Regions from separate parts of the Lysinibacillus telephonicus genome, predicted to be linked through region 1. Evidence: riboswitches for the same ligand, from Rfam matches in the RefSeq annotation. Region 1 holds a riboswitch; each other region holds the start of a gene.
What was found. Region 1 has a riboswitch for cyclic di-GMP ahead of MKY04_RS17905 (DUF5667 domain-containing protein). Riboswitches for the same ligand answer to the same signal wherever they lie in the genome.
Positions count from the first base shown of each region.

Region 1 (8,287 bases):
TTTGCGCCCATCACTGCAGGAAAACGAATGCAAGGAGCTGCTGGAATCTGCCGGTAAGATGTTTACACAAATTAATGGCGGCGACTATACAACGGAATTATTAACAAAAGATAATCCAGTATTAACAATTTAGAGGAGCTGATTGTGTGAAAAAGATACCTTTAGCAGAAGGGGTTAAATTAAAGAGCATTTTGACAAAAAAAATTCAAGAATTAATAAGTGAAATTCATTTAGTTTCTCATGCCGTTGTAGAAAAGGGGGAGAAACCAAATCCATCTGGAAGACCACTTAATGAAGTAGAGAAGGAACTTGCTCAAGTACGCAAAGACTCCCGGACACTTGATAAGCTTATTTACCGAGCAAATATCGACAATACTATATCTTTTAAAGGGGAAGAACTGCCGATAGTTGAAGCAATTGAATTAGCTTCCCAATTACGAGCTGAAGCCAGCCTTTATAAAGATCTCGGCAAAGAAGAAAGAGAACGACTATATAGTACTAGCGACAACATTATTTTCTATCAAGTTGCGATGTACGATCCTGCTGAGTATCGCAATCGTGCAAATGAATTAGAAAAAGATGCTCATAGATTATCAAACTTAATCAACGCAAAAAATTATCAAGTAGAAATTGAATTTGACGATTCAAATTACTTCTAGTAAACCTCGGGAAGGTGAGACTCCAACCCGAGGCATAACGATCTGTCCTTTGCCTGCCACGCAAACTTAATGTGAAACCGATTACCTTTAACCTGTTACTTTGTGACCTTTAACTAATAACCAACTATAGTAAAAGCCCACAAGACTTGATTAATAGTAATCTTAATTTTGACAGACGTTATGTTAGAAGCCGCCTCAAATTGAGACGGCTTCTTTTTAATTATTCAACCCCAGGTAATACCCTTAATATTTTTAAATCTGCATCTAAAATAGCATCTACCCCTAATGGCAATGCTATGTTTGGTTCACAATGTCCTATCATAAATCCTGTAACAACGGGTTTTTTAAGCGGTTTTAAATATTCTTCAAAAATGTTCCACACATCTTCTATTTGTGCTCCATCCTCAAGCTCTGAAAAATTGCCTATTACAAAACCAGCCGCCTCATCCAGCTTCCGTGCAAGGCGGAGCTGATTAAGCATGCCGTCTATTTTTTGCAGAGGCTCCCCAATATCTTCAAATAACAGAATCTTGCCTTTTGCATCAAATTCAAATTTTGTCCCTAATGTACTTACTAGCCGATGCAAGTTTCCACCTGTTAATTCCCCACGGGCAGACCCTGGCACAATTGTTTGAAGAGGGGAAATATTTGCATCGTATTGAATTTCAAATGGTATGAAAAGCTGTTGGAACATTTTTTTCGATAGCTCTGAAAAATGATTTGATCCAACTGATGACAGCATTGGTCCATGGAACGTTACGATATTTGAATATTCCTGAAAAGCGTTGTGGAAATATGTTATATCTGAAAATCCCCAAAAGATTTTAGGGTTTTCGGTAAGCAGCTGGTAATCTATACGGTCTGCAATACGGGCAGCCCCGTAGCCGCCTCTTAAACAAAAAATCGCCTTTATTTCAGGATCTTGTATCATTTTATGTAAATCATTTAGCCGTTCCTCATCTGTTCCTGATAAATAGTTGCCTGTTAGTCCAACTGTTTCGCCTAATTTATAACGAAGTCCGAGTGATTCTAAAAACTCCAGCTTTTCTGGCAGCTTTTCCATCGCAAGCGGGCTACTTAACGCCACTACGCCTACTGTATCCCCAATATTTAATCGCTTTGGTCGAATTTTCATTTATACTTCCCCCTGACTTTGATAAAAAGATTGTACCATATCAATTACTTATCAGCGTAATTACTCAGCGTCCTAAGCTTCGGTACAAAATTTATTTGTACCTGTTTGGGCTTTGATACAGATTATTTGTATCTACAACCAACGTCTTCTATGGTGAGGTATAAAATAACTCTTTCTAAACTATTCCGAAATATGAAAATGGCGTTGAACAAGCAATTACTGTATCGCTATAATAAATATATTAAATTGAAGGAGTTTTTGTATGAAATTCCCACCATATATTTTACTAATATTAGCGACCATTCTTTGGGGAGGAAATTTTGTAATTGGGCGCGCGGTAACAGGTGAAATTCCTCCGTTTACCCTTGCCTTTTTAAGATGGTGTCTAGCATTTCTCGTATTCTTTCCTCTTGCTTTTAAGCATGCTAAACGAGATTGGCCAAAATTCAAAGGGCATTGGAAGATTGTTCTTGTCCTTGCATTAACAGGAGTGGCAGCTTTTAATACACTTGTTTATATTGGTGTTTATTCAACTACTTCCATAAATGCTTCCTTAATGAACTCAACAACACCTATCTTTATTTATATTCTTTCCTTTATTTTTTTAAAAGAACGTTTATCCAGAAATCAAATGATTGGAACTGCTATCTCACTTTTAGGAGTTACTTTTATTCTTTCAGGAGGTTCATTGGAAAGTCTACAGCAATTTACATTTAATAAAGGGGATTTAATTGTTATTGTAGCTGTTTTCTGTTGGAGTATTTATTCGTTATTAGTTAAACAATACGCTGATCGATTGCCAGGTTTTTCAACATTTTTAGTAAGTATTGCAATCGGTGCACTAATGCTATTGCCATTCGCAATTTATGAGCATATTACATTAGATAGTCCAATCATTTGGTCTGTTAAAACAATAGGGGCAGTCTTTTATGTAGGCATTTTAGCATCCATCGTTGCTTTTTTAAGTTGGAACTACGGCGTTATTCAAATTGGTGCAAATCGTGCAAGCATTTATTTAAATTTCATCCCATTTTTTTCAGCGATATTTGCCACTGTTTTCATAGGAGAACAACTTAAGCTTGCCCAAGTAATAGGGGGACTGGCTGTAATTGGCGGGGTTATATTAACGAATCGAAACTAAAAAATGTCCCAAAAGTATAGATTTGAATACTTTCGGGACATTTTTTGATGGAGAATAAAAACTTCTACTTTTTATTCTCCTTTTTCTTTTCCATTGCCTTTACTTTCCTTTTCTGCTTTTTTCTCCGATTCTTTATTTTGCTGTTCTTGTTGTTTTACAGCTTTTTCACTTTCCTTTTCTGCTTGTTTTGCTGCAGCTTCAGCTTGTTTTTCTTGTGCTTTATTAATTTTCTCTTGTTGCTTTGCTTCTTGTTCTGCTTGTTTTTCTTGTGCTTTTTTTGCAGCTTCAAGCTGTTTTTCTTCCGCTTTTTTTGCGGCTTCAAGTTGTTTTTCTTCCGCTTTTTTTACAGCTTCTGCTTGCTTCCTTGCAGCCTCTAGTTGGTTTTCCTCAGCCTTTTTCACAGCTTCAGCTTGTTTTTCTGCTGCTTTCTTCTGAGCCTCTACAGCTTTTTGTTGTTTCTCGGTATTAACAGTTGATTCATTCGTTGTTTCTTGATTTGAAGTTGCAGCTTCAGCATCATTATCAATTTCATTTTCTTCTACAATTACTTCTTTATTTTCAACGTCCACATTTTCTTCTAAGCTTTTTTCATCAGTAGTAGCTTCAAGCTCTTCACTTTTCTTTTCAGCTTTTTTTGCTTGCTTAGTTAATTCTTTATTTATTTTCTTTTCAAGCTTTTCTTGTGCTTTTTCGATATTTTTTGCAATTGCTTCTTTCGCTTTAGGGTTTTCTATTTTTTCTAAAACGGCTTGTAAAGCAATGATATTTGCAGCGAATTTAGTTTCTAGCTCAGAACCTTCTGAATCAGCGTCTTCTTCTGCAGCTGTCTCTTCAGTATTTTCAGTTCCTTCTTCCTCAACTTCTTGTTCTGCTTCTTTTTCTTCTTCATATTTTTCTAAAGCTAGTTCTTGCTGTTCTAATGCTTTTTCTAGCAATTCACTAGCTAACTCTTCCTCACCGTCTGCAAGTAATGCCTCTGCTTCTGCAATACGTTCTTCTGCAAAAGATGCTAGTAGCTCTGATTCCTTTACATCATCAAATGTAAGTGCCAATTGGACATTTTCCTTTAATTTTTTCATAAAATAAAAAAAGTCGCCTGGTATTAAAGAAGGTTCTTCTTCAATTTTTTCAGTATCTTCGCTTTCCTCTACTACTGGTTCACCATCTGTTTCTTCGTTAGTTCCTTCTTCAGTCTCGTTTGTAACTTTTGGTTCAGATTCAACTTTACTTAATGAATCTTCGTTTACACCTTCAACAGTTTTAGAATCATCGATAGTATTTTCTGTTGTTTGTTGTTCCTCGGAAGGTGCAACTTCCTTAACTTCTTTTTCTTCTACAACTTGCTCTTCAACTTGTTGAGTAACTGGCTGCTCTTCATTTGCCAATGCCTGTCCACTTCCAAAAGCAAACGCCGTTGCCATTACACTTGTAGCCAACACATTTCTGACATTACTAATAAAATACTTTTTTGACATAAAAAAATCCCTCCAAAATTTATTAGGGAAGAATTTTGATAGACTCAGGTATTATCTGAGTAGCTTCTCCATTCTTCATTTGGCAGCCCAGCCATCTTTGTATAATTACGGAAGATCTGTGACTTTGCGTCTCTACCTTTCGATAGATTTGCCTTTTTCAAATGAGGAACAATATTCCGTTCTCATTATCTAATTAAAATATACTTTATAGTTAAAAGGATGACTATAAATATTTTTTACTATATCTTTCACATCCTTTTCCTATATTCTTTAAAAAGCTAAAACCTTTTTTAACTGGATAGTGTGTTTGCAAAATTTATGTATTTCTATTAACTTTCTATTTTTTTAAACTAGCTTTTAAATTTGTGACAATGGTTCCTATTTTACATTTTATACTTTATAGTATAATAAATAAGTAGTGTGGTAGTTCCCAACCCATTTTATAGTTTAATCAGGTTTAAATCATCGTATGGATTTACTTAAGAATTGAGGTGAATTGTATGATTAAAGCTAAAATCAATACTAAAGATCGTATTTTAGAGCTGCTGAAAAAAGAAGTTTCATTGTCAGTTAATGAACTAACAGAGCTATTAAATATTACTCATATGGCTGTTAGAAAGCATCTAATTGTTTTAGAAAATGAAGGACTTGTTAAATCTACTGAAACTAAACAATCAATGGGTCGACCACTTCAAGTTTACTCATTGACAGATAAAGGGGATCAAATTTTCCCTAAAAACTACGAGGGAATAACACTTGAGTTTCTTAGGGATATAGAAGAACTTCATGGTGAGAAATCCATCCAGCTTTTGTTCGAGAGAAGAGAAAATCGACTTACTCAAGAATACAAAAATCGAATGAACAATAAATCAATAACTGAAAAAATTGATGAACTTGTTAACATACAAAATGAAAAAGGTTATATGGCAAATGTTACCCAATTAGATAACCAAACCTTTGAGTTGATTGAATATAACTGCCCTATCTATTCTGTTGCACAGGAGTTTAAAATGGCTTGCCGTTGTGAGACAGAAATGTTTAAAAATGTACTGGACACGGATCAAGTTCGCCGAGTTTGTTGTAAAACAGACGGAGATGATCATTGTAAATTCAAACTGAAATTTAATTAAATATAATACCTAATTAAATTTAGTGATCCTTAATCCACCTATAATTCCCAATTAAGAGAAGTGAGTATGTCATTTAAATACTCACTTCTCTTACATTTTGCAGCCATAAAATGATTTCTTTTTCTTTTTTAGGAGCAGGGAAAACAAATACTATAGTTTTTGTACCAGCTGAGTTCGATTACTTACATCGTATTTTTCATAAATATTTTGCAAATGTTTCTTTACTGTATTAATAGAGATATGCAATTCTTTAGCTATTGCTGAATTAGTCCACCCTTTTTTAACTAAAATCGCAACATCTTGTTCTCTTTCGGAAAGAAGACCGATACCATTTTTATTATTAAATTGGTGTTGAAGTACAGATGCTATAACATCTGATACTAAGCGTAATGTTATGCAATCATTTGCTGTAAATTTATAAGAATCTTTTTTTTGAGCCATTCCTATAACTCCAACAAAAACTCCTTGATGAAGTAATGCTACTACTAGTTCATCATGATATCCATATTCCTTCATAAACTCACTGTAAAAAGGAGATTTCTCATACTGTTTAGGTGCCATAAGATCAACTAATCGAATAGCTCTTTTTTCACGAAACAAATTAACATTTTTATTCGGATGTAATAAGTCATAATGATGATATTCAACAAGATAGTCTATTAATGCTCTATCACTAAGCTTGTAATTAATAGGATCCCTTAAATTCCCATTATCGTCTGCATACCAAAAAATAGTTTGATCATACACAAAAATGTCAGCTAGTTTATGTTGAATGTGTAAGCGTATATTTTCCACTGGATAAGCAATTTCGGACGAAAAATGGATAATTCTTTCGTATTCCTTAGCTGTCAAACTATGACTAGTCATAATTTCCCTCCTTATTAATCTCCTAATTATATATATTTCTGTAGTTTAAATGTTATGAATATTCTATAAAATCACCCACTTGGGTAATAGTAAGTTTCTAATAAAAATATTTTAATGGAAATAGCAATAATAAAAATTAAAGGTGGAGGGATTATATTTGAAGAAGACGGCATTTATTTATGATGAAAAGTATTTCTGGCATGATACTGGGAATGGTGCTTTATTTATGCCCCCTGGTGGTTATATCGAAACTGATGTTCATTCGGAAAATCCCGCAACAAAACGACGCTTTAAAAATCTACTTGAAGTAAGCGGATTAATGGATAAATTAATCCAAATTAAACCTCGACAAGCTGCTGTTGAGGAAATTAAATTTTATCATCCTGAATCGTATATAAATAAGGTAAAGGAACTAAGCGAAGCTGGTTTTGGAGATGCAGGTGCACTAGCACTGGTAGGTAAAGGCTCTTATGAAATCGCTTTATTATCAGCTGGTGGAGCAATTACAGCAGTTGAATCTGTAGTAAAAGGCGAAGTAGATAACGCTTATGCTTTGACGCGTCCCCCAGGTCATCACGCTGAGGCAGAGCTAGGAATGGGATTCTGTTTATTCAATAATGTTGCAATTGCTGCTAAATACGCCCGTAAGGTACTCGGTCTAGAAAGAATAATGATTCTTGACTGGGATGTGCATCATGGAAATGGAACAGAATCAGCTTTCTATGACGATCCAAACGTTTTATTTATTTCTCTGCATCAAGAACGCCTATATCCACCTGGCCGTGGAAATCGAGAAGATACTGGTAATGGAAATGGTATTGGTCGCAATGTAAACATTCCTCTTCCTGCAGGGACGGGAAATGCAGGATACATGCACGCATTAAATGAAATTGTAAAACCAATTGCCGACCAATTTAAACCAGATTTAATCATCATATCAGCCGGACAAGATGCCAGTGTGTTTGATCCGCTTGCTCGAATGATGGTAAATGCAGAAGGATACAGACAAATGACGCGATTTATGCTTGATTTAGCTGAAAAACATTGTAATGGAAAGCTTGTAGCTTGTCACGAAGGTGGATATAGCGCTGCATATGTGCCGTTCTGTTCACTCGCTATTGTAGAAGAACTAAGTGGATATCGAACAGATGTTGAAGATCCGTTTATAGAAGGGTTTAAAGATCTTCCAATTGAAGAGTTATTTGATATTCAAAAGGAGTACATTGCTAAAGTTAAAGAAGTTCAATCTGCTTATTGGAATTTAACTGTAGAAGCCTAAAAATTGGAGGAGAAACTCTTATGTTGAGAGTTTCTTCTTTTTATTTTTTATCAATTAGACTACTGAAAACAATTTCATAAACAAAAAGGCTTACTTCTAAGTAAATTACCCTTTAGAAGTAAGCCTTAATTTTTTTACAGAACTGACTATTAAACTAGCTTATCAAAATCATTTTCGCTTGATAGCCATGTCGTCACTTCATTTAAATCTCTTCTTTTTCCTTCTGGAACTGCTCTTTTAGGATGACCAAAATAAAGAAAGCCTAATATTTCACCATCTTCAGATATCTTAAAAAGCTCTTTCATTAATGGATCATAAGTAGGTTTCCCAGTTCTCCAATAGCCTCCAAGCCCAAGCCCATGGGCAGCTAACAGCATGTTTTGAATTGCTGCATAAACAGCCCCATATTCTTCCTGGATAATTGCTTTTGGATTATCACTAGGTTCAACTGCTACAGCTATGATAAGGGGAGCACGAAAAGGCTTTTCAATAATTTTGGTAAGTTTTTTCTGGTTTGATTCACTTAAAGGATCATCCATATTCTTTTCTTCAATTTTAGCAAGTGTTTTCCCTAATCGTAGTCGGCTATCTCCTATTAATA
Region 1 is NZ_CP155468.1:3,683,458-3,691,744, forward strand. It holds gene MKY04_RS17885 (B3/B4 domain-containing protein) at 1-133, shown strand, start outside; gene MKY04_RS17890 (hypothetical protein) at 147-659, shown strand; gene MKY04_RS17895 (S66 peptidase family protein) at 880-1,794, opposite strand; gene MKY04_RS17900 (DMT family transporter) at 2,057-2,935, shown strand; gene MKY04_RS17905 (DUF5667 domain-containing protein) at 3,007-4,410, opposite strand; cyclic di-GMP riboswitch class I at 4,489-4,573, opposite strand; gene MKY04_RS17910 (metalloregulator ArsR/SmtB family transcription factor) at 4,911-5,540, shown strand; gene MKY04_RS17915 (LuxR C-terminal-related transcriptional regulator) at 5,691-6,407, opposite strand; gene MKY04_RS17920 (class II histone deacetylase) at 6,565-7,686, shown strand; gene MKY04_RS17925 (nitroreductase) at 7,836-8,287, opposite strand, start outside.

Region 2 (8,287 bases), 230 kb from region 1:
GAGGATGTTTTTTTTACAGGTGAGGTAAATGTTAAAGAATATATTAATCTAATGGATGTGCTAGTGCTTTCAAGCATTAGTGAAGGACAACCGCTAGTACTGTTAGAAGGTATGGTGTGTGGAATACCTTTTGTTGCAACAGACGTAGGTAACTGTAAAGGAATTCTATTAGGTGAACTAGATGATTTAGGAGAAGCGGGAATCGTTGTTCCAGTCATGCAATATACCGAAATGGCAAGAGCAATTATTCAACTATGCCAGGACGAACAGAAGAGACAATTGATGGGGGAAATAGGAAAAAGGCGAGTGGGACTCTTTTATACAAAAAGGAGTTTTATCAAACGTTATCAGAAACTTTATGAAGAAATGGTGAAAAGTGTATGGCAGGAATAGGGTTTCAATTAAAAAAAATGTTTAATGAGCGCGGTTTTTTAGCCAATGTTCGTGCTTACAGCTATTCAGCGATTGTTACAGTAGGACCGTTGGCATTATGTATATTACTAATGACCTTCGTACAACAATTGCTTTTAGCTGTCGATACACCATATGCAGAAAGAGAGTTGTTTTTGGCCGCATCCGAATATGCATTGATTTTTTCACAAATTATTACAGGCGGATTTAATCTTATTGTATCAAGGTATGTAGCAGATCAAATTTACCTAGAAAAATATGAAAATATACTATCTTCTATGTATGGTGTTATGAGCATCTGTGTTTTGCTCGGCGGAGTTAGTGCATTTGTTTTCTTCTTATTCTCACCGTTAGATCTTACATTTAAGTTTGTTACATACATCTTTTTTATTGAACTTATTATCGTATGGATTCAATGTATGTATGTATCTGCACTAAAGGATTATATGAAAATTGTTAAGAGCTTCTTAATAGGTGTAATAATTTCTGGAGCAGCGATTTTTATTTGCATTAAATTTTTACACATCTATAGTGTAACAGCAATGATGATTTGTTTAAATATTGGCTTCTTGTTTATGCTTGTAAAATTTACACAGTACATTAGAGAATATTTTAAGGTAAATAATTATAAATATTTTCTATTCCTGGCCTATTTTAAAAAATACCCCTTGCTTTTTGTTTGTGGTTTCTTCTATACATTAGGATTATATGGCCATAATCTTATTGTCTGGCAGGGACAGTATCAGCACACGGTTGCAGATACGTTTGTCATTGCACCTTTTTATGATGTTCCTGTCTTTTTTGCTTATTTAAGTGTGCTGCCAGCCATGGTTTTATTTGTTGTCTCTTTAGAAACGTCTTTTTATACAGCCTATAAGACGTACTATAATCGTATTTTAAATTCTTTTCCATTGAGGGATATATTGTCAGCGAAAAAGGACATGTTTAAAATACTCTCTTTAGAGCTTGCATTTATCGTGGAAATTCAGTTGTTTACAGCGATTTGTTCGATTGCTTTGGGGTTGAAATTTCTCCCATTATTAGGGTTGACATTTGAGCAAATCCAACTCTTTATTATTTTGGTTCTTGGTTACCTTTTTTTCATTGTTATGTACACAGTCGTACTTCTATTACTTTATTATGATGATCAAAAAGGAGCATCTATCACTACGGTAATTTATACTGTGGGCAGCATGGTACTTACATTTGTTTTTGTGCCATATGACAATAATGGTTTCTCAGTATTTATTGCTGCATTAATTAGCTTACTGTTTGGCTTATGGAAACTAACCCATTACTTGAATAATATTGACTATTACACATTTTGCTCACAACCACTCATACCGAAAAAAAGAAGAGGAGATTTACGTGGGAACTGATAAATCAGATTAAAAAACAGTATTAGTGTGTTGGAGGATATGAAAAGATGAACAAACTACTTATGATGGCTTTTATCGTTTTTATGTTGATTCTTTCAGGTTGTACGAATGAAACAGGTGAGGCAGATGGCGGCAATGTGGAAGCTCAGCAAAAACAAGTACAAGAAACGGACAGTAACCAAACTATCGATGAGGATCCTAGATTATATGATTTTGAGAAAAAGAATTCTATTGTTACATTTTATATCACGATTTCAGATAAAAATGATACATCTTTTTATGAATTAAACAATTGGTACAGTATTCACAATAGTAATTCGAAATCTCCTAAGCTGGATATTACGATTCAAGAGGGTACAGAAGAAGGAATTGAAGACGGTTTATTTGGATTTGATGAAACAGATGTTAATGCATCGATTGAACTTAGAGGGAAATCAACTAGAATTGCTGCACAAAAGTCCTTTAAAATTAAATTATATGATAGTGCTGGGCTGTGGAAAGGTCAAAAAACATTAAATTTAAATAAACATCCTTATGATGCAACTAGAGTAAGGAATAAGCTTTCTTTTGATTATTTTACACTAATCCCGAATCTGACAAGTATGCGTACACAATTTGTCCATTTGTATGTAAAGGATTTAACAGATAAAAATACAAATGGTAAATTCGTAGATTATGGATTATACACCCATATTGAACAAGGAAATGAACGATTTTTAGCATCACATGGTTTAGATTCTAATGGGAATTTATACAAAGCAGCATTTTTCGAATTCTATCGTTACCCTGATCAGTTGAAACTTGAATCAGATCCTTTATTCAATAAGGACGAATTTGAAACAATATTAGAAAATAAGGGAAGTAATGATCATCGCAAGCTGATTGATATGTTAGATGATGTAAATAATTATTCTTTAAACATTAATGACGTAGTAGAACAGCATTTTGACAGAGAAAATTACCTAACATGGATAGCAACTAATATACTGATGGGAAATCGAGATGTTATTACACAAAACTTTTATTTATATAGCCCATCGAATTCTGAAAAATGGTACTTCCTCCCATGGGATTATGATGGAGCTTGGAGATCTTCATCTACAATAGAAGAGCATACAAAAACACCTGAGTGGCAAAATGGGTTATCAAATTATTGGGGTTCTGTTCTTCATAAACGCTTTTTCAAAGATCCAAAGAATGTTGATGATTTGACTAAAAAAATAGAGGAGTTATCTTCAATCATTAATCCCGAGAATACTAAAAAACTATTAGATGAGTATTATCCAGTGGTAAGCAAATTTGTAAAAAGGTCACCTGATAAAGACCATTTAGATATAGACATTTCAGACTATAAAGACGTATATTTTGGAATGGTACGAGAATCGGAGGTTAATAAGGAGATATATTATAAAAACCTGGAAAAGCCGATGCCATTCTTTTTAGATTACCATATAGAAGGCAAGCAAAATGTATTTTCATGGGATGCTTCTTATGATATCCAGGGTGACGATATATTCTATACATTACAAATAAGTACAGACCCTGCCTTTACACAGATTGTTCATGAGAAAAAAGATATGATTGAAACAACATATACCTTAGATCAATTAGAAAAAGGTACTTATTATTGGCGGGTCATTGCTAAAGATACAAAAGGAAATGAGCAAATGGCTTTTGATGAATTGGATGAGGATGGAATAGTTTACTTTGGAGTTAAGAAATTTAGCGTTAATTAATAATTGATGCAGTAAATGATCCACATAGATGAAAGCAATTTCATTTGGTTAGGGTCTTTTCACCTCCTGCATACTTGTTCAAGTACATGAAAACATTACAAATACTATTTAACAATGCCTAATAATAAAGGAAGCTAAAAATGAAGAAGCTACGACATGAGTTGAAATTCTATATTAATATAAGCGAATATGAACTACTGAGAGAAAAATTGCAAATTGTTTTAAAAAGGGACAAGCATACAGTAAATGATGAAGGGTATCATATTCGCAGTCTTTATTTTGATAATGTTTATGATAATGATCTGTATGAAAAAAACTATGGAATCTATCGCAGGAAAAAATTTAGGATTCGAATCTATAATCATAGCGACAGTGTGATTAAGCTTGAGAAGAAGAATCGATTTGGAGAAATGATCAACAAAGAATCTCTCTCTATTTCGAAGGATGAATATCAACGATTATTAGAATGGGACTACGATTTTTTACAGGATAAAAATAATCAAACCGCAAAAGATTTTTATTTATATATGAGGACGCAGCATATGTCCCCTAAAGTAATTGTTGATTATGTTCGCGAAGCATATATGGAAGATATTGAAGATGTAAGAATTACATTTGATAAATATTTAAGCGCTGGCGTGAACTCTGTCGATATTTTTGAGAAGAATCTAGTTACAGTTGAAGCTTTAAAATATCCCTTTATGATTATGGAGGTAAAGTTTAATTCTTATTTACCAGATTATATTCGTGATATCCTTCAGCTGGACAGTCACCATCGCTCGGCTATTTCAAAATATGTTATTTGTCGGGAACAAAGTATGATGTACTATAAGCAATAAGAGAGGACAATTAAATATGGATGAACGAATAAATTTTAACGACATTATTAAAAAAAGTTTTTTAAACTCAGATACGTTTACAAGTGTATCAATTTTGCAGATTTTAATTGGAACAATTGTTTCATTTCTAATTGGACTATTTATATATTTTGTCTATAAGAAGACTTTTCGAAGTGTCGTTTACAGTCACAATTTCAATGTTACATTAGTGCTCATGACAATGATAACTTCACTAGTTATTATGACAATTAGTACGAATATTGTACTTTCTTTAGGGATGGTCGGTGCACTAAGTATCGTCCGCTTCCGAACTGCATTGAAAGATCCGCTTGATATCGTCTTTCTATTTTGGGCTATTTCAGTTGGTATTGCCGTCGGGGCATCTATTTATGCAGTTGCAATTTTCGGATCCATTTTCATTGCGATTGCAGTGTTTATACTATCAAAAAAGAAATGGAAGGATGTAACGTATTTATTAGTCCTCCACTATGATGAAAAAGCATATGATGAGATTAAATCACAGCTTGTTAAATTCAATTATGAGTTAAAATCTAAAATTGTACGAAATAATTTAACAGAGCTAACATTAAAAATTAAGCTTAAAGTTGATAATACTGCATTTGTTCATAAACTATCAAATATTGATGGTGTAAAAGATGTATCCCTCGTACAATATAGCGGGGATTACGCGGCATAATTTGTCCATAATATTTAATAAAGGGTCGTTCGAAAATTCCTTTAGAACGGCCCTTTAAATATTAAACAAGGAACTACTGCACAAGCAAGGTGAGAAAAGTATACTGTGATGATGATATGAGCAACGTTACTAAGCCTCCTACCGTTAGTCAGAAAACGAAATTCGAAAGTGTAATTTTTGATAGCTATATATGTCCTAAATAAATAGAAGGACTATCCAGAAAAACAATCTTTCCGAATAGTCCCTCATATATAACTAGTTATATATGCTGTTTGAATTTTTATATGGAACAAATCCATACTTTTTACTGTATTTAAAACTTTTTGTATCTGGAGTAACAGTAAATACTGCAATATTTTCTTCACTCTCTAGTGTTTGGAAGTATTGAATCCAATCTTGACCCCATTTACTAGTTTTTAAGCGGTTTTTATCAAAGTCTTCCCACATAATCGCATCAACATAATCTTTTGAAGAGGTTTCTAATGTCTCAAAACCCCAATTTTGCAATAAAAGCAACTCATTATGTTTATCAGTAATGGATTGTAAAAGTTCAACATAACCATTTCTTAAGTAAGACGCCATTTCTTCATCATCGTGATAGAAATCATCGATATCCCCAACTGTATCTAAAAGAATGCCATCAAATTGTTTTTCAATAATTTCTTCTTCAATTTCATCGAGCAGAAGCTGTTGGTAATGGGGATTTGTAATATCCATTAAGTAAGTATCCCAATCTTCAACGTATACTCTCTCGCCATCATCTAATAAATAATCGGAGTCCTTTACTTTTTCAACAAACTCTTCGTCCCATGTCTGTAACTCCATAATACTAATATAACCTAGAGCAATAGTGCCCGCTTCCTTAATTTCAGAAACGTGTTCTTTTGTTGTTTCATGGGGTTCAATAACTACCATGTCATAATTGCTAAGTTGTTCAGCTTTTGAATCATCTATTTCACCGTAGTAAATTTTATAGCTATTCACATCTAATAAAGGGTTATGTACATGGCCCATCGTAGGATAGCATTGAGTTAAGAGAAGAGGAAATGCAAGGTTGAAGGCAAGGAATGTTTTTTTGAACATAAGTATTGCTCCTTTACGATTTATCTCTAAAAGAGAAAATTACGGTAACCCAGCCACCATAGCAATATACCTTAGGCCTGTAGTTTTGCGTCTCAATTTTTCAATTGATTTGCCATTATAATCATTATAATATAGCTTTCTGTATTTTGACAATTTTCACTTTTCACTTTTTATATTTTTGGCCGATATTAATCTAGCAAAAAAATATATGTAACTTTATAATGTTATAAATACAATATTCTATAAAATGGTATTAATTGGTCAAAATGGTAGTAAATTTGTAGAACGAATTTTGTACGTATTATGAGTACTAGGAAAGGGGATATGCTTATGAGAGCGATTTTAATCGATGATGAGCAATTGCCTTTAATGTATTTAAAAAAAGTGCTGGAAAATAAAATTGATGGTGTGGAAGTTGTTGGAGTATATCAAGATCCTATTCAAGCCTATGAAAACATAAAAACAGATTCACCAGATGTAATATTTATTGATATCCATATGCCTGAGATGAATGGACTAGAAATGGCAGAACGCATTCAGGGAGCTTTTCAAAATATAGAGATTGTATTTGTGACAGGGGATGATAGACATGCTCTTGAGGCGTTTGATTTATATGCATTTGATTACATAATGAAGCCACTTCAAATAGAACGTCTAAAAAAAACTGTGGAACGTTTGCAGCGAAGACTAGATAATCATCAAACAAATAGTAAAGAAAACAAAGTTGAGAATACCCTACTTTACACTTTTAATCAACTTAAGTACCAGAGAGCAGGTTGTGAACCTGAAATTTTTAAATGGCGTACAACCAAGGTGCAAGAATTGTTCGCATATATGTTTCACCATAGGGGAAAAATAGTAGATCGTGAGACATTAATTGAAATGTTGTGGCCTGATTTTGGAATTGAAAGAGGGGCAAAACAGCTTTATACCGCCATTTACCACATTCGTCAAACAATTAAGAAGGCAGGAATTCCTTCCATTTCAATAAGTAGTGTAAACAATTTATATGGAGGATACATAATGCATATTGAAGATATTCTAGTTGATACAAATGAATGGGAAACAAAGCTAAACAAATTAACTCCTCCAAAAAATGATAATATCCACGAACATGAAATCGTATTTAGTGAGTATAAAGGAGACTATCTTGGTGATTACGACTATTTATGGGCTGAGGGGGAAAGGGAAAGACTTCGCCGCCTATGGCTGAATCATGGCTTGATTTTGAGTAGATTTTATCGAGATACTGAGAATATTCAAGCGGCAATTAAAGTAAACCAACGAATTCAACAAATGTACCCAGATAAAGAAGAAAGTTACTTTGAACTGATGAGGCTGTATGCGTCAATAAACAGCTCAACTGCTGTTGAAGAGCAATATAGGCTATTAAGATCTGTACTAAAACAAGAATATGATAGTTTGCCAAGTTTTAATATTACAAATTGGTATGAAAAATGGAAAAGTAAATCCTATTCTTAATACTATGAACTAAATAGAAATATCGAAACTTAACTGAACGGATATAAAGACTAGAGGGGGCTGTCCAGAATGTGTAAATTCTGAGCAGCCCCCTTTACAAATAGTTTATTTCTGCAGAGCAGAAGATTATTTTGCCCATAGTACAATGTAAGGGTGTGTTCTCGAGCGGCGCTGATCACTAAGTAACAAAGGTTGTACAAAAATTTTAAGAATAATCCATTGTTTTAAAGCTAAGGAACATAGTTTTGGGAATTTGTATAGATTTTGTATATATAAAATTGATAAAATATAATTTTGATAATTATTCTCAAGGTTTGTGAGTATTTGTTGAGAGATGGGAGAGATAAAGGTGTATTTGGAAGGAAACTACAACTATTATATTGTTGCGCTTTCGGTTGTGATTGCTATATTAGCATCATACTCTGCACTAAGTATTGCGGCGAAAATTTCTCATTCAAACGGCCGAAGTCGATTTTTTTGGCTACTAGCGGGCTCGTTTATAATGGGAACTGGCGTCTGGTCAATGCATTTTGTCGGCATGCTGGCAATGCATTTTCAAATGCCAGTGAAATACGATGTACCAATGACGTTACTCTCAATGTTAGCAAGTATGATTTCTTCGTTTATTGCATTTTACATAACGAAAGAAAAAGATATTCA
Region 2 is NZ_CP155468.1:3,912,169-3,920,455, reverse strand. It holds gene pelF (GT4 family glycosyltransferase PelF) at 1-393, shown strand, start outside; gene pelG (exopolysaccharide Pel transporter PelG) at 381-1,790, shown strand; gene MKY04_RS19025 (CotH kinase family protein) at 1,838-3,526, shown strand; gene MKY04_RS19020 (polyphosphate polymerase domain-containing protein) at 3,667-4,365, shown strand; gene MKY04_RS19015 (DUF4956 domain-containing protein) at 4,382-5,062, shown strand; gene MKY04_RS19010 (putative glycoside hydrolase) at 5,318-6,145, opposite strand; cyclic di-GMP riboswitch class I at 6,186-6,269, opposite strand; gene MKY04_RS19005 (response regulator) at 6,476-7,627, shown strand; gene MKY04_RS19000 (bifunctional diguanylate cyclase/phosphodiesterase) at 7,983-8,287, shown strand, end outside.
Region 2: another riboswitch for cyclic di-GMP. It lies ahead of MKY04_RS19010 (putative glycoside hydrolase); the one in region 1 lies ahead of MKY04_RS17905 (DUF5667 domain-containing protein).

Region 3 (8,287 bases), 220 kb from region 1:
TATGATGAAAATGCATCAAACCATTTAGCAATTGGTTCGGCTTACCCAACGACAATTCAAGGAGGAACATCGATGAGCCAAGAAGAATTGTTAGCACAGGGTATGAATACATCAACGGTTCATGTTGATTTCATGATTGGCTCCGATAAAATGAATATCGACGGCATTAAGCAAGACGGCACAATTGTACCAATTTTCCGTAATGGGGATTGGGCAATTTAACTTCAAATATAAAACAATCTCTTCCTACATTCACATAGTGGAAGAGATTGTTTTTAGTTTCGAAATATTAAATAACTAATTAAAAATTCACTCCAAGTTGAAATCAAGTTAATTAATATTGAAACTTGAATATAGGTAGAGATAAAAAAACTATTTTATTGCAGTAAGACTATTGCTTCTATCCATTTTTAGTAACATTTCCGTTTCTGCTTTTACATTCTGAATAAGTTCACTTATTACGTCCAATAAAGAGTTTAAAGCCTTTTGTACGTACCCATTCTCAAATTGCTCCAAAGGCTCCGGCAGCTCATCTTCGTCCAAAATAAAGTACTCTCCATTAGGAAGGACTAAAACATCAATAATCAAATCTTCAAATTCAATTATTTTATCTAAGGACTTTGTATTTTTAACAATATTAAAATAAGCTCCTATATAATTTCCTTTTTCATCTTTCCAAAAATATAGATTATAAGGCTTGTCCATCCAATAATACGCAATTGTATAACTGCCTTTAGGGATAGTTTTTTTCTTTTGACCAGCCATCATAGAAAAAGAGTGTTCGATTTTATGTAAAAGTACTACCCTTTGCTGCTCTGCTAGTAGTAGTTTACATTTATGCTCAACTATTTTTGAATCATAGCAGATTTTTCTTTCTACAATTGCATCATTTTCCTGAATCTCCAATTCCACTATTCAACCTTCTTTCAGTAAAATTATCCATTCAAATAATAGACCTTACACGATTATTTTGAGATCTATATAATTGTGATTATTTAAATATATGTTCCTCGTTTTAAAATCAAGAAGTTTACTTTGTTCGTTTTTAACATTCAACATGTAATTTACACGCTTATATAAAAAATCTACTACTATTCTGAAAAATGTTTTAAATGTTGAACAATAAACTCTGCATCAAATCCTACTCCTTGCATCAACGCTGATCCCCGACGATACTGCCAAGGCAGACCGATAAAGTAAAGTCCTTTTATATTTGAGACACCTCTAGAATGAATAATTTGTCCTTTTTCGTTAAACACTTCTTCTATCTCTAGCCAAGGATACTTTGACTCAAAACCAGTAGCCCATATAATATTATTCACATTTAAAGTAGACAAGTCTCCAAAGGTAATTTGATTATCCTTCCCAGCAATTACTTTTGATTTTATCGTTACTTCTTTTCTTTTAATAGCATCTTTCAATTCATAGCCAAATATAGGGTCGCCTCTTTTTTGAATCCTTTTACCCAAAAAGGAATCTGTATTCGCTTTTAAAATACCCAGTTTGTCAAACCACCAAAAAATACTTTTATTTTGGATACTTAAAGGCAAGTACGATATTTTTTTATTGATTGCTAAGTATGTTTCCCTTTCTTTCGATAGCTCGACTGCAATTTGCGCCCCACTATTCCCACCACCGACAATAAGTACATTTCCGTCTTTTAGCTGGCTAGGATTTTTATATTGGGAAGAATGAACTTGATAAATCTCTTTTGACAAATCCCTTGAAAATAGTGGCATCTTTGGATATTGAAATGCTCCAGTTGCAATAATTAGATTTTTCGATTTAAAAACGCCTTGATTAGTTTTTACGTAAAAAACATTTTTGATTTTAGATACTTTTACTACTTCAGTTTCAAGGTTAATAGGCAGGTTAAATGTAGTTGTATATCGCTTTAAATAATTTACAACTTCAAACTTCGATGGAAATCCATGTGTCTCTCCTTCAAACACTAGACCTGGTAAAGAGTTATACATTCTAGGTGTAAATAAAACTAATGAGTCATATCTATTTCTCCAACTATCTCCGACTTCCTGCCCTTTATCCAATATTATAAATTTATCACTATTTTGTTTTAAGTAATACCCAATTGAAAGACCTGCTTGTCCCGCTCCTATTACAATTGTGTTATACATTAAAGTCCCACCTTCCAAAAATACATATATGAACATATAATCATATATGAATGTTAATGTATTACCATACCCAAGATCAACCAAAATTAAGAAGAATTAAAAGATTAATTTTCCCTCGTTCAAAACATTGACGTGTTTACTAAGCTTTACAAAAAAACATCTAGACTGCACAATAAACTTTGTATCAATCATTACTAAAGGAAAAATTCATATCTATTACAAGTGACTAGAGAGGAATCCTCATGGGTGCATATTTACTATTAATCTTAGCTATTGTTAGTGAAGTGTTCGGCAGTTCAATGTTAAAAATAACAAACGGCTTTAAAAATCTCTTCCCCTCTCTTGGGGTAATCGTTGGATATGGTATTGCTTTCTATGCTTTATCTTTATCTTTGAAGACGCTGCCACTAGGAGTAGCTTATGCTATTTGGGCAGGTGTGGGAACAGCACTTACTGCGATAGTTGGCATTATCATTTACAAAGAAGAGTTTAATAACAAAAAACTATTTGGGTTAGTTTTAATTATTTTCGGAGTAATTTTATTAAATATGGGCGGAACCCATTAATTCTAGAATGGGAGGAAGATAGATGAAAGGATATATATTTTTGGCGATCTCTATTGTTGGAGAGATTTTTGCTACTACAATGCTAAAAATGTCTGAGGGGTTTACCATTGTCTCCCCTTCTATTGGGGTAATTGCCGGTTATGCATTGTCATTTTATTGCTTATCCATGTGTCTTAAAACAGTCCCCTTAAGTTTAGCATACGCCATTTGGTCGGGAATAGGAACAGCGTTAACTGCCATAATTGGTGTAGTTGTATGGGGAGAAGTTATTACCTCACTAAAGGTCTTTGGAATATTAATGATTATTGGAGGAGTTGTATTATTGAATTCATCTAAAAATATAGAGACAGCAAATGAACCTTCAAGCTAACATTCTTTTGCTGCCATTGTAGACAAATAGACAGGACTGGAATTTCATAGTCTAGCGAGATTTAAAAAAGTGAAGAAAAGTAAAAAATCCTTTTCTACACTTTTATTCTTTTCCTTTCTCTAGGAAATATTTCCCCTTTTATCCCAATTCGTTTTCCAAAATACGCTATCCTGATTAGATTTTATAACTTAAATCGATTTACTGCCTCATTTAAGTTTTCTGCCATTTGAGAAAGACTATTTGCTGATGAAGAGATTTCTTCCATAGTTGCTGATTGCTCTTCAGAAGAAGCAGCAACGTTTTGAATATTTCCAGATGTTTGAGTGGAAATAGCACTTAATTCGTTCATTGAAGCTGAAATAAGTTGTATTCCCTTGTTCATCTCGTCGATTGCATGATTAATCCCTATAATTTGATTGTTGACACTATTAACCGACTCCAAAATATTACCAAAGTCAACACCGACATGTTCGAACGATGAAACACCGTCTTTTAAAGTATTGTAGCCTACAGCCATGGATTCAACCGCATTTGCAGCTTCATCCTTAATTATTTCAATTTTGCTTCTTATATGGTTAGCAGCATCTTTAGATTGGTCAGCCAGTTTACGAACTTCTTCGGCAACAACAGCAAACCCTTTCCCATGTTCACCAGCACGTGCTGCCTCAATTGAAGCATTTAATGCCAGTAAGTTTGTTTGATCTGTAATCTCAGTTATGATTGTTACAATGTCACTAATTTCTTTCGTATAATCACTTAAACGGTTCACTACATCAGAAGTTTCTTGTATTGTCTTATAAGTGAAATGGATTTTTTCCACAGCATTTTCAATAACCTTGCTGCCATTTTCCGCAATATTAGTTGTTTTTTGTGAATTGTTCGCAACCATACCTATATTCTCAGAAATCTGTTGCATACTACTAGAAATATTCGATACGCTATCGTTCATATTTTCAATATGGGATACTTGATTTTCCATACCACTAGATACTTCTTGAATTGCCCCAGTAATTTGGTTAATAGATTGACTTGTTTGCTCTGCACCGGCCATAAGTTCCTCAGAGGTAGCAGCTACTGTGTCTGCGTTTACTGAGATGGAAGCAATTAATTCGTTTAAACTTTGCACCATCCTTTGAATACCTTCAGCTAATTGAGCGATTTCATCTTTCCCTTTTATGTTGAGCTCATCCATAGATAGATCCCCGTCAGCTACACGGCTTACATAATTTCGAATTAAAATAAGTGGATTGATAATTTTCTTGCTTACTACGAAAGCAATAGCCACTCCGATTATAATAAATACCAAGGATGTAATAATGGATACAGCTAAAATATTTGACAACAACTTTTGAATGAACGATGCATCAATATCTATCCCTATTAACATATTCGTTCCTTCAAGAGAGGCAGAGATGGATTTATGAACCCCATATTCATCTTCATAAATATCACTTATTTCAGTTGAACCTTCCGTGAATGTTTTATTCATTTCCCCAGTTATCGCATATTCTGTTCCATATAAGTCATCACCGTTAACTCCAACGATATAACTTTTACCATCTTTTTGTGTCAAAATATATATTAACTGAATCGAATCATGTTTTTCAGCAAAATTATTTAGAAGGTTTAAAAGTTCTTGATATTGTTGTTGATTTCCATCATCCGCAGCCTCCGCAACAGATGGGTCAATTTCCAACTGCGCCTCTTGTACTAATAACTCAAGGTTTTTTTCAAATTGCACTAGCACATGGTTATTTACGATACTTTGTGAAAATGTGTATAGAATGAAGCTAAAACAAATTGAAAATATTGCAATAGGAATGACAAAACTTAAAACATATTTCATAAGAATAGAATGTTTAAATTTAGATAAGAACTTCATTTTCTATTTCCTCCAGTTCTTTAATAGCACTGTCTAGAGCTGTGGTAATATGGTCTAAATGTTCTATTGTTGTATAAGGAGAAATTGAGAAAAACTTTGCTACATAAACTGGAAGTCGTTCTTTTGAATCTGAAGCATATACCATACATTGTTTTTTTGTATCTCCAAAGAATACATCTTCACGATTTTTACCTAAAATCTCAAATAATCGATCGTTTAATTCGTTTGTTTTTTCAATTTCATCGACCTTTAATTTTCCGCTTATTTCAAGATCCCATTTTGCTTTATTCTCATACAATCTAAAAGTAGTAATTGGTCCGATTGTTTCGCTATTAGTAATACCTATTCTAGGGAAATTTGTTATTAATTTTTTACGGAAAGCTAAATTTACACGAATATAGTTAGCTAGTAATTGTTGATAACCTTCCACACCAAAAGCTAATAATGATGCATAGATGGAAATTGCGCTTCCCATTCGCGAGCATTCTAAAGTATATCCTGTATGGTAGCTTCCATAGCCTCGATTGCCTACATACGGTGTATCAAATTCCTCTAGGTCAAGTAAGCCAAAGTCTTGTCCATTTTTAACTAAATAAAGGCTTGCGTTGTAAGGGTTTTGTCCAAGTTTATGGAAATCAAAACAACAACTATCAGCAAGATGAATATATTTCATTCGATTATTTATTTTCTTCAGACTTGTTAATACTTCTTCTTCAAATTGAAGTGGATTGTTCATAAAATCATATTCACGGAAAAAGCTATAAAATCCGCCCATCGCAGAATCCGCATGAATATGAATTGGTTTTAATTGATATTTCTCTTCTATTTCAGCAGCTATTTCTTTAATTGCTTTAACATCATCGATTCCAAAACTATCAGTTGCTCCTGTAGTTGCAACAATATAAACTGGAATTCCTCCATTTTGAATGACTTTTTCCAGTTTTAATCTTAAATCATCTAAGTCCATGGAATGATCTGATCCTGCTTTAACAGTTATTAAATGATTGCTCCCAATTCCAGTTGCCTCAACAGATTTTAGTAAACTATAATGAGCATTTTCAGAAGCAAAGCAATATAAGTTATTTGGAATGCCTTCCTTATTTGAGTTTGGAAATTGCTTAACAATCGCAAGCCGCAAGCCGTTAAATACAGCTCCTTGACCACCCCATGTCGTATAGCCCCAGCTTTTTGTATAATCATATCCCACTATCTTTGACATCATCGAAATAACTCTAACCTCTGCTTCTGTCGCTGCTGGTCCATAAACATCCCACAAACTATTTGAGTTTAATAAAGATGCTGTTAATTGGCCGATAACTCCCGGAATACTTGCTAGCGGAATAGAATTAGTTACATAGTTTCTTGTTTGATAAGGACTTCCCTTTGAGAGATTTATTAACTCATGGACAACTTGTTCCATTTCAATTCCCGTTTGAGGTGTATTTGTATTCTCTATAAGTTCTTTATAAAAATCATCACTTTTTTCTTGAATAGTACCTAACGTAGATTTGTTAGGATTTTTTAAATTGTCGATGTTCATTACCAAGTTTTCAATATTTTTTAAGAATGCCTTTTGTTGAAGCTTGCTTCCATCCTCACTTGGAAATAGTTGTTGTACACTTTTAAAATCCATTGTCATTCCTCCAATTGCTTATTTTAAAGCCTTTTATAAACGTTCTTTATAAATTGGAAATTTAAAATAAAAAACATTTACTTACAAAAAAAAGCCCTTTGAAAAAAGGGTTGCAAAATGTTAGAAAAAAATTGTATTCATAATAGATTGCAACCCAGCCGTCATAGCAATGAACCTTAGACCTGAAGCTTTGCGTCCTCATTTTTCAATGAGTTTGCTTTTATTGTAATTATTTACATTATGACGTAATAATACCATGTGGATTGGGTCATTTTTCTAATTTTATTAATTCTGAATAGATAGAATATTACTACTAATCATCTTTTAAAAATGTGAAATAATAAATGCTAATTTACTTTATTAGGAAGCCAAATATATATAATTAACTAAAATGAACAAAAAAGACACCCTATAAAGAGTGTCCGAGAATTACAAATCATTATGTATATATCATCGTGATGTTAGAATGCAAAATTTATTATTTTCAATTAAGGATTAAGTACATTTTAATATTGTGATTGGAAAGTCCAATAGTTATTTAATATAAAATTAACAATAGGGATTACTAAAATTGTAACTAACTCCCCTACAAAATAGTGATAATCAAGGATACGTACAATAAAAAACATTAGCAAGAAATTCAGTGTAAAACCAATTGTGGATACAATAAAAAAACGCAATAGTTTCTGATATGTAACATTACTACCAAATGTATAACGTACATTCAAAAAAAACGAAACAATAGTCATTATAATGAAGGCAATAGCTGAAGCAATTACAGGTTCATTGTGAAATCGTTCTACTAAAACAAAAACAGAAAGAAAGTAAATACACGTACTAATACAACCTACAAAACTATATTTAATAAACTTTTGAAATAAACCTTTACCCAACAACACCGTTCTTCCCTCTCAAAATTTTTCTAGTTCTAATCCTTCTATAAACGCACTACAAAGAATTCTATTTCTTTATTCATAACGCAACTTATTACCTTTTTTCGCAATAACTTTCCCTTTGCCTGGAAAAGGTTCTCTGGATGATTGTTTACGATTTATTAATAAAACAAGTTGAAGGAAAATAATTGGTAAAAATGATTTTTTATATGCCAAATACTTTGGTTCCCATTCTGTAGCAAATTTACCTTTAAACTCTCTTAACCCTTTAAAATTGTACTTTTTATTTCCATAAAGATAGATACAACGAATGATTTTTTCACTAATAAATGAATGCTTGCAATTTCCTACATTCGATAATGGGGCCATTCCTAAACTACAATTTTGGTAGGCTTTGTTTTTTGCCCAGTCAAAAATATGTAAAAATAATACATCCATCGTTCCATGCGGACTTTGTTTACATTTTCTCATAAGGTCAATTATCAAGGTTTGTTTGTAATCTGTTGCCAAGGTGGCAAATGCAATAATTTTTCCTTCTGGATCATGCATAAGAGCTATTGGGAAACGAGCAACATAGTCTTCTCGGTGAGAAACAACTGAAAATCCTTTTTCCTTTCCTCCACCTAACCATGAATCAGAAATTGCTTTTAACTCTAAAAGAAGTTCTTTTGAATAAGGAGGTTCTACAACACGAAATGTAAACCCATTACGGGAGAATTTATTTATTCTAGTTCGTAATTTTGCTCCCTTTTTTCCTTCGAGAGAAAATCCCGCAAGTTTTACAATCGCCTCCTCCCCCAACTTTACA
Region 3 is NZ_CP155468.1:3,901,389-3,909,675, forward strand. It holds gene MKY04_RS18960 (aminopeptidase) at 1-222, shown strand, start outside; gene MKY04_RS18965 (DUF402 domain-containing protein) at 373-912, opposite strand; gene MKY04_RS18970 (NAD(P)/FAD-dependent oxidoreductase) at 1,092-2,135, opposite strand; gene MKY04_RS18975 (DMT family transporter) at 2,378-2,701, shown strand; gene MKY04_RS18980 (DMT family transporter) at 2,724-3,071, shown strand; gene MKY04_RS18985 (HAMP domain-containing methyl-accepting chemotaxis protein) at 3,253-4,953, opposite strand; gene MKY04_RS18990 (pyridoxal phosphate-dependent decarboxylase family protein) at 4,937-6,586, opposite strand; cyclic di-GMP riboswitch class I at 6,732-6,815, opposite strand; gene MKY04_RS22325 (GtrA family protein) at 7,093-7,485, opposite strand; gene MKY04_RS18995 (phosphatidylglycerol lysyltransferase domain-containing protein) at 7,555-8,287, opposite strand, start outside.
Region 3: another riboswitch for cyclic di-GMP. It lies ahead of MKY04_RS18990 (pyridoxal phosphate-dependent decarboxylase family protein); the one in region 1 lies ahead of MKY04_RS17905 (DUF5667 domain-containing protein).

Region 4 (8,287 bases), 400 kb from region 1:
TCCTAAGAGATGGGCCAGGAGTAAATCCTTTAAATGTAGGTCGTAAGTGTGACCATGGCGTAATTCTAAAGGTTGTAACAACGAATATTTGTGGAAGTGACCAACATATGGTTCGAGGCCGGACCACTGCTCCTGAGGGGCTTGTTCTTGGTCATGAAATTACGGGTGAAGTCATTGAAGTAGGGCGAGATGTCGAATTTATAAAAAAAGGAGATCTTGTATCCGTACCATTTAATATTGCTTGTGGTCGTTGCCGCAGTTGTAAAGAACAGAATACACATATTTGCGAAAATGTTAATCCAGATCGTCCCGGTTCCGCATACGGTTACGTGGACATGGGTGGATGGGTAGGTGGGCAATCCGAGTATGTAATGGTTCCCTATGCAGACTTCCAGTTGCTGAAATTTCCAGATAAAGATCAAGCTCTGGAAAAAATCCTTGATTTAACTATGCTTTCTGATATTTTCCCAACAGGTTATCACGGTGCGGTGAGTGCTGGTGTAAAGCCTGGTTCTACTGTGTATGTTGCTGGAGCTGGACCAGTTGGCTTGGCTGCAGCCCATTCTGCCCAACTCTTAGGGGCCTCTGTAGTTATCGTTGGTGATTTAAATAGTGAGCGACTAGCACAGGCTAAGAGCTTCGGTTGTGAAACAGTAAATCTTAGAGAACATCCAAATCTTGGAGAACAAATTGAACAGATTTTAGGAAGTCCAGAGGTCGATTGTGCGATTGACTGTGTCGGTTTTGAAGCCCACGGACATGGTAAAGGGACCGGTGAAGCTCCAGCTACTGTATTAAACTCCATAATGGAAGTTACCCGTGCTGGAGGGCGACTGGGTATTCCTGGTCTATATGTTACAGGTGATCCGGGGGCAGTCGATGAGGATGCGAAAATCGGTACATTAAAGGTTCGTTTGGGGCTTGGATGGGCTAAAGCTCATACGTTTGTAACTGGTCAAACACCGGTTATGAAATATCACCGTGACTTAATGATGGCTATCCTGAGCGGGAAAGCGCAAATTGCTAAAGCTGTAAATGCAACACCAATTTCTTTAGATCAAGCACCAGCTGCATATGCTGAATTTGATCAGGGAGCTTCCAAGAAGTTTGTCATTGATCCTCATGAAATTTTAAATAAATAAGTTAGACAAATGGCCTATTATTATGAGTAATATTACATTAGATTTAGCTAAAAAATTATTTCAGGTGTGAGAAGCGAAAAATTTGAAGTTTCCATGGTTATTTCAATTGTTGATGAGGGTAGAAATTCACCGAGATGATGACTAATTAGTAAGCGCTGACATTGCCCCAAATAAGGCATGGACATCTGTTGCGTTAAAATGCCTTGTAACTCAGAGAGCATGCTGTAAGGCAAACAGTGTTTGAGCGGTTATCAAGAAGCTTGAATTAGCAATCAAACTTTAAATTAAATAGTATTACTCTTAACGCCATCTCTCAGCAATTAACCTAAGAGATGGTGTTTTTTTGATTTTCAGGCTTACTCATTCTAATAGAGGAAGGTACTGTTCTAATAGATCAGAGAAGGAGTCTTTTTCATTTAGCCATAGAACCTTCGTATTGCATTTACAATAGTATTTCTAGGAAGATTTAATTATCCCGATTATAATATAGTGCATAGTTTTTCCTGTAGAAAATAATAAGTATTTTGGTTTTATTGTCATAAATTATTGAAATTTGTATAATTACATGCGATTATTATAAGAGATGAGTTTAATCTTATATTTATGGAAGATAAAGGCAAACTATTCCGAAAGGGTAGGACGCAAAGCCTAGGGTCTAAGGTTTAGTAGGATGAATCAAAATCCTGCAATTTAAACGATGATCGCCTGGTTACCAAATTTACGGATTCTTACTAATTTAAATCCTTTGGCTATTCTATGAAAAATAGAGTAGTTTTTTTTTGGCAAGTTTTATTCCATAAGCTAGATGATTGCTAATTATAAAACAAGCTTTTGTACATTTATAATATTTAGCAATAACTTTGTGTAGTGAAAGTTTTAGAGAGGGATGATAACAGTTTATTGACGTGCAAGATGTGGAAATTCTAATAGTTTCACTAAAACAATAGAAAGGTTTGGCAATATGAATAAAAGAAGATTTTCATTTAAAGCAAAAGTTTTAATTTATTCTTTATTACTATCGTTAGTACCGATCATCTTTGTTGGATTTTTAGTAAATAATACAGTTAGCAAAATAACTGAGAAAGATTATCTCAATTTTAGTGAAAGAGAAATTAAACAGGTTGATAATGGAATTTCTATGTATTTTGAATCTATTAGGGAAAACGTGAGTTTACTAGCTACCAACCCATCTGTTATAAATGCTGATTCAAGTATTACCTCCTATATGGATGTAGCAGGGGAAGATTCAATTGACATGACTCCTTCTACTAATGGGGAAAAAGAGCGAGCAATATATGAGGTGTTTTCTCAATTTAGTGAGAGTCATCCAAATGCAGCTTATGTTTATATAGGCACATCGGATGGAGGTTATGTCCAATATCCAGAGGGTCCTGTGCCAGCAGGCTTTGATCCAAGAGATCGTCCTTGGTATACGACAGCAGCTGAAGATCCAGGAAAAGTAAAGTTAACAAGCGCCTATGCAGCAACTGGAATAGAGGGAATTATCGTAAGTAATGTTGTTACGATTGAAAAGGACGGAAAAGAAATAGGTGTGTTAGGTCTGGATGTAAGTCTAGATGGTTTAACAAATATGATTAAGGAAATCAGCATAGGAGAAAATGGTTATGTAATTCTAGCGCAAGAGGATGGAACAATCCTTGCAAATCCAAAGAATCCAGAACTGAATTTCCAACCAATTTCCGAACTGAATGTTCCGGAACTAGAGGATTTAAGTAAAGATGGTTCATTTGAAGCAATAATTGATGGAAAAGAATATGTATTAAACACAGTCACATCAAAAAATGAAGGCTGGAAATATATCACTGTCATCGAAAAGAGTGAACTTTTAGCGACGGCAAACTCCATCCGCACAAATATCTCTATTATTGGTGGAATTATTGCAGTAATAGCTATAATCGTTTCTATTTTCGTGAGTCAAGGTATAACACGAAGAATCAAAAATATTGGTGATGTATCATTAGCCATGTCTCAAGGTGATTTAACTCAATTAGTTGAGATTAAATCAAATGATGAAATTGGAGATATGGGTAAGAATTACAATATTATGTCTAATAGTTTAAAAGAAACGATTAAAAAGATTTCATTAGAATCTCAGGCATTATCAGCTACATCTGAGGAACTGGCAGCATCTTCTATTGAGAATCAAAAAGCCTCGAATCAAATATCTGATTCTATCCAAAGCGTCGCCTCTGGAACAGAAGAACAAAATGTGGCAATGAAGAATGCTGTAGGGATTATAAATGAAGTGTTTAAGCATGTTGATGATGTGTCAATGAGCATGGACAATGTAAGTCAGTCTGTTCATTTTTCAGCAGAAACTGCTAAACAAGGTAGTGATGTTGTTTATCAAACTGTAAAGCAAATGGGTGAAATAGATAAAAATGTGAGCTCTTCTGCTGAAAAAATTGGCCTATTAAATGAGAAGTCGAACGAAATTAGTCAAATTAGTTTGATGATACAGTCAATTTCAGAGCAAACAAACTTATTAGCTTTAAATGCTGCAATCGAAGCGGCAAGAGCTGGCGAACATGGAAAGGGATTTGCGGTAGTAGCAGACGAAGTACGAAACCTTGCAGAGCAATCTAGTCATTCAGCATTGCAGATCAATGAAATTATTAATGATATTAAAGAAGGAATTAAAGATTCAATGAGTCTTGTTAATCAAGGGGCAAACTCGGCTAAAGAAGGAATGAAACTTGTAAATGAAAGTGGAAGAGCCTTCGGAGAAATTAAGGATGCCGTACTTGATGTCACAACAAGAATATCTGATGTTAGTGTAGCAATGGGCAACATGAAAAAACATATAGCGGAAGTTGTAGCCCATATAGAGGAAGTTTCGAAAACAAGTTTAGAGGTTAACGATCATTCACAAAATGTTGCTGCATCATCACAACAGATGAGTGCCTCAATGGAAGAGGTTTCATTAGCAGCTCAAGAGTTAGCTAGAATGTCAGTTGAATTAGAGGAAGTTATACAGCAATTTAAACTATAAAAATCCACTTTACAGTACTTAATTTATTGTTAGATGATCTAATGATTCCTAATGATTAGATCATCTAGTTTAATAATCCAGAATATTTAAAAGTGTATTAGTTTACTATTTCGAATCATTATAAAAGGGAGGAAACACTATGTTTAAAACAATTTATCAGCTTAAAACCCTGATTGCTTTTATTTTTGTAATAGCGACGCTTCCATTAGTAAGTGTTTCTGCAGAAGAAATGGAATTTGATCCATTTGAAAAGAGTATTAGTGAAATTTCTGATGCTTTAAATAACAACCAAATTACTTCTGAACAATTGGTTGAGTATTATCTAGAGCGTATAGAGGCATATGACAAGCAAGGCCCAGCGATTAACTCAATCATTACAATTAATGATCAAGCTGTTGAGATTGCCAAGCAATTAGATGAAGAAAGACAAAATAAAGGTCCAAGAGGCATTCTTCATGGTATTCCGATTGTTGTGAAGGATAATATTGACGTAAAAGGAATGCCTACATCTGCGGGTTCTGTGGCACTAAAGGATGCTTATCCGACAGAAGATGCTTTTGTTATTCAGAAACTAAAGGACGAAGGAGCGATTATCCTAGCTAAAACAAATATGTCAGAGTTTGCAGCATCTTATGGCAGATTAGGATACAGCTCATTGGGTGGCTTAACTTTAAACCCTTATAATCTTAACCGAGATGCTTCAGGATCAAGTAGCGGAACGGCAGCGGCAGTTACAGCAAACTTTGCTGTATTTGGATTAGGTACAGATACATCTGCTTCAGTGAGAGGTCCAGCGAATGTAACTGGTCTAGTTGGTATAAGACCGACGATAGGTTTAATAAGTCGCAGTGGGGTAATTCCATCCTCGTTAACTTTTGATACAACTGGTCCGATAGCAAGATCAGTTGAGGATGCAGCGATTGTATTGAGTGTAATGGCTGGGGTTGATGAGAAAGACGCTAAAACGTTGCCTGCAAAGGAACACATCGTCGAAGACTATAGTAAATCCTTAGATAGCACTGCTTTACAAAACGCAAGAATCGGCGTAGCAGTTGACTTTTTTGGCGACAACGAAGAAGTGGATGCGATTGCGAATGAAGCTATAGCAAAAATGGAAGAAATGGGTACAGAGGCTATTCCGGTGTCTTTCTCAGAGCTAACTCAATATTTATGGACACCAATTGTTGGACCGATTAATGATGCGGACTTTAAGGTGCAATTAGAAGAATATCTTGCACAGCTCCCAGAGGGTCAGCCAAAAACACTAGAAGAAATTATCAAAATTAGTGAATCTCCTGAAGTTTTAAATTCGGCAACGCCAGTAAATCCAGGGCGTGTGGAAGGTTTTAAAACTTCGATGGAACAGGCAGAATTTAAAGACAGCGCAGAATACAATCAAATCATAACAAACGAAATGCCTAAAGTACGTGATGAAATTCAAGCAATTATGGAAAATGAAAATTTGGATGCAATCGTTTTTCCAACGATGTCATGTCCAGCGTCACCAAGATTTGATCAGGAAGACCCTACATATGTATGTGAAGCATATGATACTTATGCCGCTAGTTATGTAGCTTCAGCAACAGGATTCCCTGAAATTACTGTGCCAGCTGGTGTTACGAAGGAAGAGGTACCTGTTGGGATTTCTTTCTTCGGGCTAGCATTTAGTGAACAATCTCTATTAGATTTAGCCTATTCATTTGAACAAGCAACAAATGCTAGAACGTTGCCAAAAACAACGCCTAATTTCGCGGTTGATTTAGTTGATGAAACTAAATTTAAAGATGTTAATTCTTATGAAGATGAAATTGAGTATTTAACAGATAAAGGCATAATTCAGGGTTATGCTGATGGAACATTTAAACCAAACAATCCTATTACTCGTTTACAAGCTATAAAAATGATTTTAAGAGAAAAGGGAATTAAAGACTTTTCTAACGTTACAAATCCAGGATTTATTGATGTGAAGCCAGGCGATAATGGATATGAGGAGATTGCTAAAGCTGTAGAATTAGGTATAATCAACGGTTACGTAAATGCTCAGGGCCAAAAATACTTCGATCCAAACGGAAAATTAACTAGATCACATGCAGCTAAGATTTTAGTATTAGCCTATGACTTAGAGGGAACTAATCCAACCGAATTTAAGGATGTCCCAAAAGAGTATTGGGCATATGATGAAATTTCCGCACTAGCAGCAAATAATATAGCTGGTGGTTATGAAGATGGAACTTTTAAGCCTACTAATAATCTTTCACGTCAAGATTTTGCCGTATTATTGGCTCGATATTTAAATGATGATTTTAAGACATCAAAGTAAATCATAAAACAATAGTTAAGTATTCGTTATCTTTTGTCGAGATAAACTGATAGTTATAAATGCTTTGGAAGCTTCTCAAAAGTTAAAAAGACTTTTGGGAAGCTTTTTATATTTACTTTTTTATCATTTTTAAATTTTTAATACACTGATAAATCATCAATTAATCCTTAAACGTATGAAGGATATAAATTGGGAAAACCTAAAGCTTAAAGAAAAAGAAAGGAAGATGTTTTTTGAAGAGAACAAAAGCTTTTTTCATTAAGCTAGCTATGACTTTTGGGGTCTTATTATTAGTGTTAGGGTTATTCTTTGGTGTTTCTTTAGCAGATATTCTTATTATAACTTTCGTTTTAACAATCGTAGCATTTGTTGGAGATTTGTTTATCTTACCTAGAATTGGGGGAGCCTCAGCTGCAGGAGCTGATTTAGTACTCGCCTTCTTAGTTATATGGGCACTAGGTGCATTTCTATTTGATCCAGATATTTCAGTATTTTCAGCAGCATTATTATCATCATTATTTATTGCAGGTGGCGAATTTTACTACCATAAATATTTAGTGGATCATTTATTTGAAAATGAAACTGAACATGTTGTACGCACCCCAAAAGATAATTTAATTACACAAGCAGAGTTTTCAGAGGACTTTGATAAAGGTACAGATAACTATAAAGAAAAGCAACAAGATGATGCTAATATGAGTTAACTTGACCTTAGAAGTTTTCCTAAGTTCACTGAGCTAGGGGAAACTTCTTTTTTATTTCGCCGTACATTGACATGTATAGGTTATCGAAAAGGCTAAGTTTGTTCATAATACCTTAACCTAGAGTAATGGGTGAATTGTATTAGCTCTAATTAGAATAAGCGTTATTTAAATTATGATTTAGTCCACAGAATTAAAAAAACGCTCAAATGTTAATGTCAGGCCTATTCGAACAAAGTAATAATGGCTATAACCCATACACCAGCGACAATAATTAGAAACCACCATCCCATAAACACGAGGAATTTCTTTAGCAAAGGATTGTTGGTAAATTTCTTTGAAAAGGAAGTCGTTTTTAAGACACTATCAGTATTTTTTAACAATAAGTAAGAAAATGATCCAAAAATTAAAGTAAATAAAATTGCCACTATGAACATCTCCATTGATTTGCATCTCAACCTTTCTATATTTTTCTATAAGTAGTTTACAAGTACTTGAAGTAGTTTTCCAGTATATCATCAATAAAGGGGGACGGCAGGAGAAGTAAAGATGCCAAACTCCCATTAAACAAAAGCAAAAATATCAAGACAATTACCTAATGCAGGTAGTTGGCCTTTTTGATTTGAATATAGAAATTATTGTAGAAATATTCAATCTTTAATTATGTTATGATAATAATAATTTGATATAAAAATATTGCATTTACGAGTATGTATATAAAAACATCCATATTTATAGTTGGATCTAACAAATCAATATTTAAAAGAAGTGGTGAACGAAAATGGGATAACTGTAAAGGATTTGCTGCACTTGCCGTCCTTTAGGGGAGCGGAAGTTTTAACCGGAAAAAATAATCTTAATCGAACAGTCTCATCTTTATCTGTACTGGAAGTCTCTAATGTAGATTTTTTCTCACAAATTATCCAAACGGTTCAAGAAGAATGGTATGCTGAAGAACTTGTCATAAGCTCCTTTTACTCAATCAGAGATAGTGTTGAAAAACAGTGTGAAACCATTCAGCACCTACATGATTTAGGGGAATTGGGCTTAATTTTATATTATGTGGGAATTGTTTTGCCAGAAATACCAGAAGAGGTTTTGCAATTAGCAG
Region 4 is NZ_CP155468.1:4,087,583-4,095,869, reverse strand. It holds gene fdhA (formaldehyde dehydrogenase, glutathione-independent) at 1-1,142, shown strand, start outside; cyclic di-GMP riboswitch class I at 1,748-1,859, shown strand; gene MKY04_RS19700 (methyl-accepting chemotaxis protein) at 2,104-4,155, shown strand; gene MKY04_RS19695 (amidase family protein) at 4,295-6,475, shown strand; gene MKY04_RS19690 (DUF2512 family protein) at 6,709-7,179, shown strand; gene MKY04_RS19685 (PucR family transcriptional regulator) at 7,948-8,287, shown strand, end outside.
Region 4: another riboswitch for cyclic di-GMP. It lies ahead of MKY04_RS19700 (methyl-accepting chemotaxis protein); the one in region 1 lies ahead of MKY04_RS17905 (DUF5667 domain-containing protein).